2 regions of the Sphingomonas sp. GW821-FHT10F09 genome follow, and region 1 is predicted to be linked to the other one. Evidence: riboswitches for the same ligand, from Rfam matches in the RefSeq annotation. Region 1 holds a riboswitch; the other holds the start of a gene.
The links. Region 1 has a riboswitch for cobalamin ahead of AC1RTO_RS07515 (DUF1852 domain-containing protein). Riboswitches for the same ligand answer to the same signal wherever they lie in the genome.
Positions count from the first base shown of each region.

Region 2: another riboswitch for cobalamin. It lies ahead of AC1RTO_RS08175 (TonB-dependent receptor plug domain-containing protein); the one in region 1 lies ahead of AC1RTO_RS07515 (DUF1852 domain-containing protein).

Region 1 covers NZ_JBXASI010000001.1:1,577,228-1,582,795, forward strand. The annotation lists partial or broken gene AC1RTO_RS07505 (hypothetical protein) at 267-338, shown strand; gene AC1RTO_RS07510 (sugar phosphate isomerase/epimerase family protein) at 365-1,324, shown strand; cobalamin riboswitch at 1,432-1,655, shown strand; gene AC1RTO_RS07515 (DUF1852 domain-containing protein) at 1,784-2,770, shown strand; gene AC1RTO_RS07520 (methionine synthase) at 2,799-3,827, shown strand; gene AC1RTO_RS07525 (alpha/beta fold hydrolase) at 4,019-5,020, shown strand; gene AC1RTO_RS07530 (TonB-dependent receptor) at 5,112-5,568, shown strand, end outside.
Region 2 covers NZ_JBXASI010000002.1:39,861-45,428, forward strand. The annotation lists gene AC1RTO_RS08160 (glycosyltransferase family 39 protein) at 1-585, opposite strand, end outside; gene treF (alpha,alpha-trehalase TreF) at 729-2,315, shown strand; gene cobU (bifunctional adenosylcobinamide kinase/adenosylcobinamide-phosphate guanylyltransferase) at 2,282-2,833, opposite strand; cobalamin riboswitch at 2,859-3,068, shown strand; gene AC1RTO_RS08175 (TonB-dependent receptor plug domain-containing protein) at 3,200-5,134, shown strand; gene AC1RTO_RS08180 (aminotransferase class I/II-fold pyridoxal phosphate-dependent enzyme) at 5,137-5,568, shown strand, end outside.

The DNA.
Region 1 (5,568 bases):
CCACCTAGGGATGGTTCGTGAAAGTGACATGACAGGGGCCGGAACGGACCAGAAGCCGGTGTCGGGACGAGGAAGGCCGATGATGCCGACCTGATGGTCCAGCTTGACCTCGAACGAGGGATTGAAACAGGCCTTTTGAAGTCTGCTGACGGGATGGGGTGGACGGCCCCTGCACCAGCTAAACCGTGCAGTGATGTGGCCCTTAGTGGTTGGTGGTTGGTTGGTGGTGACGGCTATATCTCGCGAGTGCTATCGTCTTCGAGGTCATTGCGACTTCCGCGCTCAAGGCGGCGGAAGGTAGGGGCCTGCCGACCCCAATTGCGATTATGGGATACAACGCGGTCTTCTCCCTGCCCGGGGCGCTGTGGACGATACAGGCGGGTGTTGCCTATGCGATCTGCCCGGCATCGCGTCCGGCCGGGGGACGCGCGCGGCGACCGCGTCCGGGTTCTGGACGCCGGGGATACAGCTCTACACGCTGGGTGACGCACCGCGGATCGACCTTGCCGGCACGCTGCGGCAGGTCGCGCGGCTCGGCTATCGTCGGGTGGAATTGCCGGGCGATTACGCACGGACGCCGCAGGAACTGCGCCGCGCGCTCACGGTCGCGGGCCTGACATGCCCCGCCATCCACGTCCTGCCCCAGGCCACGCCGGGTGCGTGGCATCTCGACGGCGATATCGGGGCGCTGGCGGCGAACGTCCGTGCGCTCGGGGCCGACCGGGCGGTCGTCGCCATCGCTCCCCTGCCCGACCAGGTGCGTCAGGCGTTCCTGCATCCGCCGGCGGGCGGCCCCGATCCGGCCGTGCTCGACGGGCTGGTGCGCGCATTGACCCGCGACGACTGGAAACGGGCGGCGGCGCTGCTCAACGATCGCGCGGCGCGGCTCGCGGCGTCGGGGGTTGCCCTCGCCTACCACAACCACGCCTTCGAGTTCGTACCGCTGCCGGGCGGCGGCACCGGCTATGACCTGTTGCTGGCGGAAACGGATCCGGCGCTCGTATCGTTCGAACTGGACGTGGGATGGGTCGCTGCCGCCGGGCAGGATGTGGTCGAACTGCTGGAGCGCACCGGGCGTCGCGTGACGATGATGCACCTCAAGGACGCCGCCGGCATATCGCGCAATGTCATCGAAATGGCACCGGCCGATGTCGGCACCGGCATCGTCCCGTGGCGCGCGCTGGCCGGGGCGATCCGTCGCGTCGGCATCGACCAGCTATATTTCGAACAGGAACCGCCCTTTCCCGCCAGCGCCTTCGCCTCCGCCGCCGTCGCCCGGACCTGGTTCGACGGCCTGTTCGGGGAACGCCCCCCGCCTCGGTAAGCCGGTCGATCCGGATGCCCGATCGTCCCCGCTCATGACGGAGATCGACGAGCCGGTGACATATAAAGAATCCTTTATATCGCGGTTGACAGTGCTGGCGCGCTGGTGTTCAAGACACAGGTCGAGGTTCCCCACCTCAGGCATGACGGTGGGGCTAAGACGGGAAGCCGGTGACGCTCTTCGAGGGCGGATTCCGGCGCTGCCCCCGCAACTGTAAGCGGCGAGCATTGGTCCCATTTCGTGTCACTGAGCCTTCGCAAGAGGCTCGGGAAGGCCGGGACCATTGCGTTGACCCGTGAGCCAGGAGACCTGCCTCCGACGCAATAACGTTCCTCGGACGGGGGTTCCTCCGGTGGATCGCGCTTGACGCAAGGCCCGCGGCGCTCGTTCGCCGAGCGGGCTTGCCGGTGCCTTGCGCGCTCTTCCTGGCTCACCCGCCCGCAATGTGCAGGTGAGTTCATGACCAATAGCGGGTTCACGTTCGCGATCAGCAGCATCCCGTTCGACGAGGATTATCGCCCCGCCGACAACACGCGCGCCACCACCAATTTCGCCAATCTGGCGCGCGGCGACCGCCGGCAGGAGAATCTGCGCAATACGCTGAGGATGATCGACAATCGGTTCAACTCGCTGGCGCATTGGGACAATCCGACCGGCGATCGTTATGCGGTGGAACTGACGATCCTCTCCGCCGCGCTGATGATCGACGCGGTCGACCAGGCCGATGGCTTCCCCCTGATCGAAATCCTGCAGACCACCATCGTCGACAGGCGCGCGGGCGAACGGATCGAGGGCATCGTCGGCAACAACCTGTCGTCCTACGTCCGCGACTACGACTTCAGCGTCGTGCTGCCCGATCATCTGAAACGACACCCCGGCGGCGGCGCGCCGGATGGGTTCGGCGACCTGCACGGCAATCTGTTCAGGCATTTCCTGAACTCGGCCGCCTATCGCGAACGCTTCGCCAAGCGCCCCGTCATCTGCCTCAGCGTGTCGAGCAGCCGGACCTATCACCGGACCGCGAACGAACACCCCATCCTCGGCCTCGAATATCGGACCGACGATGTCTCCGCGACCGACGCCTATTTCGCGAAGATGGGCATGACGGCGCGCTACTTCATGCCACGCCACGCCGTCGCGCCGCTCGCCTTCTATCACTTCGGCGACCTGATCGGCGATTATACCGCGCTGGAGCTGGCGGGCACGATCAGCACCATGGAGACCTTCCAGAAGATCTACCGGCCGGAGATCTACAACGCCAATTCCGTCGCATCCGCCCAATACCGTCCCAGCCTCGACTATCAGGACTATTCGCTGACCCGCATCGTCTACGATCGCGAGGAACGCAGCCGGCTGGCCGCCGAGCAGGGCCGCTTCGCCGAGGAGCATCTCATCAAGCCGCATGCGGCGGTGCTCCGGCAATGGTCCGACAGCTGCGCTTTCTGATTTTCCCCGCGATCCAAGGTATTCCCGAATGACGACACTGTTGCCGACCACCACCGCGGGCAGCCTGCCCAAACCCTCCTGGCTCGCCCAGCCCGAGACGCTCTGGTCGCCGTGGAAGCTGGAGGGCGAAGCGCTCGCCGCCGGCAAACGCGACGCGTTGCGCCTCGCGGTGGACGACCAGCGCCGGGCCGGGATCGACATCGTCGGCGACGGCGAACAGACGCGCCAGCATTTCGTGACGACCTTCGTCGAGCAGCTGGAGGGCGTCGATTTCGAGAAGCGCGAAACGATGCGGATCCGCAACCGCTACGACGCGAGCGTGCCGACCGTCACGGGCGCCGTGTCCCGGCCGAAGTCGGTGTTCGTGAATGACGCGCGCTATCTGCGCGCGCAGACCGAGGGGCCGATCAAATGGACGCTGCCCGGCCCGATGACGATGATCGATACGCTCTACGATGCGCACTATCGCAGCCGTGAGAAGCTGGCGTGGGAACTCGCGCTGATCCTCAATCAGGAGGCGCGCGAGCTGGAGGCGGCGGGCGTCGACATCATTCAGTTCGACGAGCCGGCGTTCAACGTCTTCTTCGACGAGGCGAACGACTGGGGCATCGCCACGCTTGAAAAGGCGGCCGAAGGGCTGAAGGCCGAGACCGCGGTGCATATCTGCTACGGCTACGGCATCAAGGCGAACACCGACTGGAAGAAGACGCTCGGCGCGGAATGGCGCCAGTACGAACGGACGTTCCCCAACCTGCAGAAATCGACGATCGATATCATCTCGCTGGAATGTCAGAACTCGCGCGTGCCGATGGACCTGATCGAACTGGTGCGCGGCAAGAAGGTGATGGTCGGCGCAATCGATGTGGCGACCGACCGCATCGAAACGCCGGAGCAGGTCGCCGAGACGCTGCGCAAGGCGCTGACGTTCGTCGACGCGGACAAGCTCTATCCGGCCACCAACTGCGGCATGGCACCGTTGGCGCGCGATGTCGCCAGAGGCAAGCTGGAGGCGCTGGGCGCGGGCGCGGCGATCGTGCGGGCGGAGCTGTCGCGATAACCGACCGGTTAGGCCCGCTCGCCGCTGACCAATCCGGTGCGACGCGCCGACGGCTGCGCCCGTGGTTCGGTCGAACATGCCGGTCCCTCGGCCCGCCACAACCTGACGCTCGTTCGGCTTGACGTAGCGCCTTCGCGGGAAAGGCATGCGATCATCAGGGATATCGCCGCGATGACCGGTGTTATCCCTCGATGATCCGTCGCTTTCTCACTGCCGTCGCGTGCTCCGCCATGCTGTCGACCGTCGCCGGCGCGCAAACCGTGCCGCTGGGCGCGAACCTCGAACGGTTCGACTATCCGGCGCCGCTGCACTGGTTCGACGCGAAATCGCAAGGTCATCCGGTGCGCATGGCCTATCTCGACTGGCCGGCGACCGCCACGCCGAACGGCACGACGGTCGTCCTCCTGCACGGCAAGAATTTCTGCGCCGCGACCTGGGGTGATACCGCGCGCGGGCTGGCGTCGGCCGGCTATCGCGTCGTCGCGCCGGACCAGATCGGCTTCTGCAAATCGTCCAAACCCGCCGGCTATCAGTACAGCTTCCACGCCATGGCGGCGCTGACGGCGTCGCTTCTCGAACGGGCCGGTGCCGGCAAGGTTGTGCTCGTCGGCCATTCGACCGGCGGTATCCTCGCCGCCCGCTTCGCGATGCTCTACCCCGAGCGCGTCTCGCGGCTGGTGCTGGTCAACCCGCTCGGCCTCAACGACACGCTGCGCGAGGGCGTCCCCTATACCGACCTCGGCCAGCTCCGTGCCGAGGAGGCGAAGACGGACGCCGCATCGATCAAGGCCTATCAGCTCCGCAACTATTACCACGGGGTCTGGCGCCCGGCCTATGACCGGTGGGTGGCCATGCTGGCCGGTCAATATGCCAGCCCCGACGGCGACCATGTGCGGGACGCGCAGGCGCGCCTGTCGGACATGATCCAGACCCAGCCGGTCGCCGCCGAACTGCCGCACCTGACGGTCCCGACCACGCTCATCATCGGCCAGCGCGACCTCACCGCCTTTCGCGCGAACAGCGCGCCGGAGGATCGGCGCGCACGGGTCCGCACCGTGCCCCAAGCCGCCGAGGAGGCGGTGCAGCGCATTCCGAACGCACGCCTGATCCGCCTCGACGATCTCGGCCATTCGCCGCAGGTGGAGGCGCCCGCCGCCTTTCTGCGAACCCTCCGCTCCGCGATCGCGCCGTAAGACGCAACGGCCGGTTACGAGCAAGCACCTATTGCGAACGCCACGCAATAGCCTATAGGCGCCTCCAGCGTAATCGGGGGTTAGGTGATTGATGAACAAGGCTTCGTGGGCGACGTGCGCGGTTGCGCTTGCCTCTGCGTCTACCGCGTCACGGGCGCAGGAGCAGGCGACCGCTGCCGGCGAGGACATCGTCGTCTCCGCGCAGCAGCAGCGGCCGCAGGTGACCAGCGAGGGCGCGCTCGGCGCGCTCGGTGACCGGACCGCGCTCGAGACACCCTTCAACGTCCGCAACTATACCGCGCAGCTGATCCTCGACCAGCAGGCCGAGACGCTGGGCGAAGTGCTGGAGAACGATCCCTCGGTCCGCATCACGCAAGGGTTCGGCAACCAGTCGGAGCTGTTCGTCATCCGCGGCTTCCCGTTGTCGGGCGACGACGTCGCGCTCGACGGCCTCTACGGCATCACCCCGCGCCAGCTAGTGTCGCCCGAGCTCTACGACCGCGTCCAGGTGCTGAACGGATCGAGCGCGTTCTTGTTCGGCGCGGCGC
Region 2 (5,568 bases), on a different contig from region 1:
GATCAGCCAGCAGCCGAAGAAGACGCCCTCCACGGCCACGCTATACTTGATCTGCAATGCTACGCCGACGAGCATCATCGCTCCCGCCCCGGCGCGCAGCGGATCGTCGCCGTGCCGCACCGTCAGGATCAGCGCCGCGGCGGCGACCATCGGCAGGTTGTAGAAGACCGGCGACTGGCCGCCTTCGCCCTCCATGAAATTCAGCCACAGGATATAGAGCGCCGCGGCGATCAGCGCGGCAACGCGGCCGGCGTAACCCCGCGCGATCGCGTGGATCAGCAGCGCGGTCGCCACCACGCTGGCGAGCGCGACGAGCTTGTATTGCACGAAGCCGTCGCCCCCCAGCGCCCGCGCGGCGGCGAAGATCAGGAACAGGCCGACCGGCTTGCGATCGAAGATGTCGACATAGGGGATCGCGCCGTGCCGCAGCCGGTCGCCGACCAGCAGGTAGAATTGCTCGTCGAAGCCGATCACCGGATTGCCGAACGTCTGCGCCCGCGCGACCAGCGCGACCGCGAGCAGGAGGAGCAAGACCCCCGCACGGCTGTCGAGCGACGGGAAGCGGGGACGGGAAGCAGGCGGCACCGCGATGATCCTGGGTGAAGGCGGGGGTCGTGTGCCGCCAATCGCTGCCGGGGGCAATCGGGAAAGGACGTCGGCAAGGCTTCCCTTGCACCGCCGCGCCCGGCAAAAGGCGATCGGCCCTTTTTGCTGGATGATCCGCCGTGATGAAAAGCCTCTGCCGTTTCGCCCTGCTGGCATCGCTGGCGCTGCCCGCCGTGACCGCTGCGCAGCAGGCGCCCGGGGTCGTTACGCGCGTGCGGTCGCCGGCCGACATCTACGGCCCGCTGTTCGGCGCGGTGCAGCAGCAGCGCGTGTTCGCGGACGGCAAGACCTTCGTCGACGCGGTGCCGAAGCGCGACCCCGCCGCGATCCTCGCCGATTATGCGCGCACCCGCCCGCAGGGGCCGGCGCTCAAGGCGTTCGTGCTCGCCAATTTCATCGTGCCCGGAGAGAACGACCGCGGCACCACCGACCTGCGCACCCATGTCCGCACATTGTGGCCGCAGCTCGTCCGCCAGCCGGTCGTGCCGGTTGCGGGCAGCTCGGCGCTGCCGCTGCCCGCGCCCTATGTGGTCCCCGGCGGTCGTTTCCGCGAAATCTATTACTGGGACAGCTATTTCACCATGCTGGGGCTGGAGGTCGACGGCCAGCAGCCGCTCGTCGAATCGATGCTCGACGATTTTTCCAGCCTGATCGAACGCTACGGCCATATCCCCAACGGCACGCGCACCTATTATCTCTCGCGCTCGCAGCCGCCCTATTTCGCGCTGATGCTCGACCTGTCGGAGAACAAGGACCCGGCGGTGGCGGCGCGGCGGCTGAAGGCGTTGCAGGCGGAACATGCCTTCTGGATGAAGGGCGCGACCTGCGTCACCGCCACCGCCGCCTGCCTGCGCGTCGTCCGCATGCCCGACGGCAGCATGCTCAACCGCTATTACGACGATCGCGACACCCCCCGCGACGAATCCTATGCCGAGGACGTCGCGACCGCCGCGCAGGCCGCACCGCGCGCTCCCACCGCGACGCAGCGCGACCTGCGTGCCGGCGCGGAGAGCGGCTGGGATTTCAGCTCGCGCTGGCTGCGCGATCCGAAGGCGCTCGCGACGATCCACACCACCGACATCGTCCCGATCGACCTCAACAGCCTGATGTACGCCATGGAACGCCGCATCGCCGATCGCTGCGCCGCCGTCGCCGACACCGCCTGCGCAACGCGCTATGCGGGACTGGCGACGCGGCGCAAGGCGGCGATCGACAGGTATCTGTGGCAGGCGAAACCGGCGCGCTACGCCGACTGGGACCTGTCGAGCGGCAAGCCCACTGCGAGCGTCAACGCCGCGATCCTCTATCCCCTGTTCGTCGGCATCGCCTCGTCGGCGCAGGCGAAGGCGGTCGCCGCGACGACGCGCACGGCGCTGCTCGCGGAAGGGGGCCTGCGCACGACGACGCTGCGCACCGGGTTGCAATGGGACGAGCCCAACGGCTGGGCGCCGCTGCAATGGGTGGCGATCGCCGGACTCGCCGCCAACGGCGAGCCGGCGCTGGCGAAACAGGTCGCGACGCGCTGGCTCGGCACGGTGCAGGCGGCCTATGCCGACACCGGCAAGATGCTGGAAAAGTACAATATCGAGGAGCGCACCCCGGGCGGCGGCGGCGAATATCCGGTGCAGGACGGCTTCGGCTGGACCAACGGCGTCACCAGCGCGATCCTCGACCGCTATCCCGATCTGGCAGGCAAGACCGACCGATAGGACGGGTCCGGAGGAAAGCGCTGCAACGGCAGCACCATGCCTGCCGCGACAAAATAGGTCGTGTCCATCGCCGCCGCGACCTGCTGGTTGAGCCGCCCCGCCGCGTCGCGGAACGCGCGGCCGAGCGGGTGGACGGGGACGATGCCCAGCCCGACCTCGTTGGTCACGACGTACAGCGGCAGCGGGCAGGCCGCGAACGCCGCCAGCAGCGCATCGGCCCGCTCGGCAAGGTCGTGGTCGCCGAGCATCAGGTTGCTCAGCCACAGCGTCAGGCAGTCGACCAGCACCGCGCCTCCCTCCGTACAGGCGCGAATCGCCTCGGGCAGCAGCACGGGGCATTCTACCGTCTGCCACCGCCCGCCGCGATCGGCGCGGTGGTGCGCGATCCGGTCGGTCATCTCGTCGTCATGCGCTTCTGCGGTCGCGAGGTAGTGGAGCGCGCCGTCATGCGCCTCCGCCGCGGCCTGTGCGATACGGCTCTTGCCCGAACGGGCCCCGCCGAGGAACATCGTCTTCATCTTGCTTTCGCCCCGTCCCGGCCCTAGGGGCGCGTTTGCGACAGGTTCCCAGAGATGGGATGAAAAGGGAACCCGGAAGCGAGCGTTTTGGTCGCTCGCCATCCGGGGCTGCCCCCGCAACTGTGACCGGCGAGCCTTGCTCCCCTCGTGTGCCACTGGATCATCGACGATCCGGGAAGGCCGGGCAAGGCGACGACCCGGAAGCCAGGAGACCTGCCCGTCGCGGTTGTCCTTCGTGCGGACGGGGTGTTCCCGCGCGATCGAGGGTTTCCTCGCGTGACGACGTCGTTGGGGTCGTGCGCGACGGACCGTCGGTCCGGCGAACCGTCATGCGTGTCCCCGTCCATGCTACGAGGGGGGACTATCGTGAAGACCTACGCCTATCTGATCCTGCTGCCGTGCATCGCGGCGGCGACACCCGCCGTCGCGCAGAGCGCGCAGTCGACCACCGGCCTCGAACAGGCCGCCGACGCCGGCACCGACATCCTCGTCACCGCCAACCGCGAGGCGCGGCCCGCGTCCACCGTCGGCCAGGCGGTGACCGTGCTCGACACCGCGACGATCACGCAGCGGCAGGCGGTCACCGTCTCCGACCTGCTGCGCCAGACGCCCGGCGTCACCGTGGTGCGCAACGGCGGCGTCGGCACCACCACCTCGGTCAACATCCGCGGCGCGGAGAGCGACCAGACCGTCGCGCTGATCGACGGCATCAAGCTCAACGATCCGTCCTCGCCCGGAGGCGGCTTCAACTTCGGCAGCCTGCTGATCGGCAACATCGCCCGTATCGAGGTGCTGCGCGGCGCCCAATCGGTGCTGTGGGGCAGCCAGGCGATCGGCGGCGTCGTCAACCTCATCACCCGCCAGCCGACCGAGCAGCTGAGCGTCAACGCCCGCGCCGAGGGCGGCTGGCACGAGACGGGGCAGGCGTTCGCCAACGTTTCGGGCAAGAGCGGCCCGGTGTCGGCGAGCCTCGGCGGCGGCTATTACACCACCGACGGCATCTCGACCTATGCGCCCGGCCCGGAACGCGACGGCTTCCGCAACTACAGCGCGAACGGCAGCGTCGGCATCGCGCTCGCGCAGAACGTGTCGGTCGACCTGCGCGGCTTCTACGCGAACGGCCGCACCGATATCGACGGCTTCCCCGCGCCGCGCTTCGTGTTCGGCGATACCCGCGAATATGGCGAAAGCGAGCAGTGGATCGGCTATGCCGGCCTCAACGCCGCATTGTTCGACGGCCGCTTCCGCAACCGCTTCGGCTATGCGCACACCGACAGCGACCGTCGCAACGTCGACCCCGACGGCACCCCGACCGAGACGTTCCGCGGTATCGGCCGCAACGACCGGCTCGAATATCAGGGGACGATCGACGTCACCTCCGCGGTGTTCGCGACCTTCGGTGCGGAGCGTGAGGTGTCGCGCTTCTCGACGTCGAGCTACGGCGGTCCGGTGACGCGTGGCCGCGCGCGCATCTTCAGCGTCTACGGCCAGGTCGCCGTCACCCCGATCGCCGGGCTGACCGGCACTGCGGGCGTGCGTCACGACGATCACAACATCTTCGGTGGCGCGACGACCTTTTCGGGCAGCGGTGTCTATTCGCCCAACGGCGGCGCGACCGCGTTGCGTGCCAGCTATTCGGAAGGGTTCAAGGCGCCGACGCTGTACCAGCTGCAGAGCGAATACGGGAACACCGCGCTCGATCCCGAACGCTCGCACGGCTGGGACGCCGGCGTGACGCAAAAGGCACTGGGCGGTGCGGTCGAGGCGAGCGCGACCTATTTCCGGCGCACTTCGTCCGACCTCATCACCTTCGTCTCGTGCGGGCGCCCGCTGACCGGCATCTGCACCGGCAAGCCCAACGGCACCTATGACAATATCGCCCGTGCCCGCGCGCAGGGCGTCGAGCTGTCGCTGCTGCTGCGCCCGGTTGAGGCGCTGACGTTCAGCGCCGCCTATACCTATCTGGACGCGACGAACCGTTCGACCGGCACCGCCAATTTCGGTCGCGATCTTGCCCGCCGACCGGACGACAGCGTCACGGTCAACGCCGATTACCGCTTCCCGTTCGGCCTTGCCGCCGGCGCGACGATCACTGCGATCGGCGACAGCTTCGACAATGCCTCCAATGCGCGCCGGCTCGACGGATACGTCGTCACCGACGTGCGTGCGTCCTTCCCGATCGGCGCCCATTTCGAGGTATACGGCCGCGTCGAGAACGTCTTCGATGCGCGCTACCAGACGATCTACCAATATGGGCAGCCGGGTCGCGGCGCGTTCGGCGGCATCCGCCTGACCTACTGACTGTGATCGACCCTCGCGTCCTCGCCACCTTCTGCGCCCATGGCGGGCGGGTGGCGGCGGCGCGCGCGGCGTTCGGGGGCGGGGCTGAGGACTGGATCGATCTGTCGACCGGCATCGCCCCCTGGTCGTGGCCGGTCGCCGGCGTGCCGCCCGGCCTCGATCATCTGCCCGAACCGGCGGCGATCGCCGCGCTGGAAGCCGCCGCGGCGCAGGCGTTCGGGGTCGCCAATCCCGCCGGCGTGATTGCGGTGCCGGGGACCGACCTCGCGCTGCGCCTGCTCGCCGGCCTGGTGCCGGCGACGCGCGTGGCGGTGCTGCACCCGGGCTATGCCGGCCATCGCGCTTCATGGCCCGCGGCCGATCCGGTCGCCGACCTGCCCGCGGCCGATCACGACCTGTTCGTGCTCGCCAGCCCCGCCAACCCCGACGGCCGG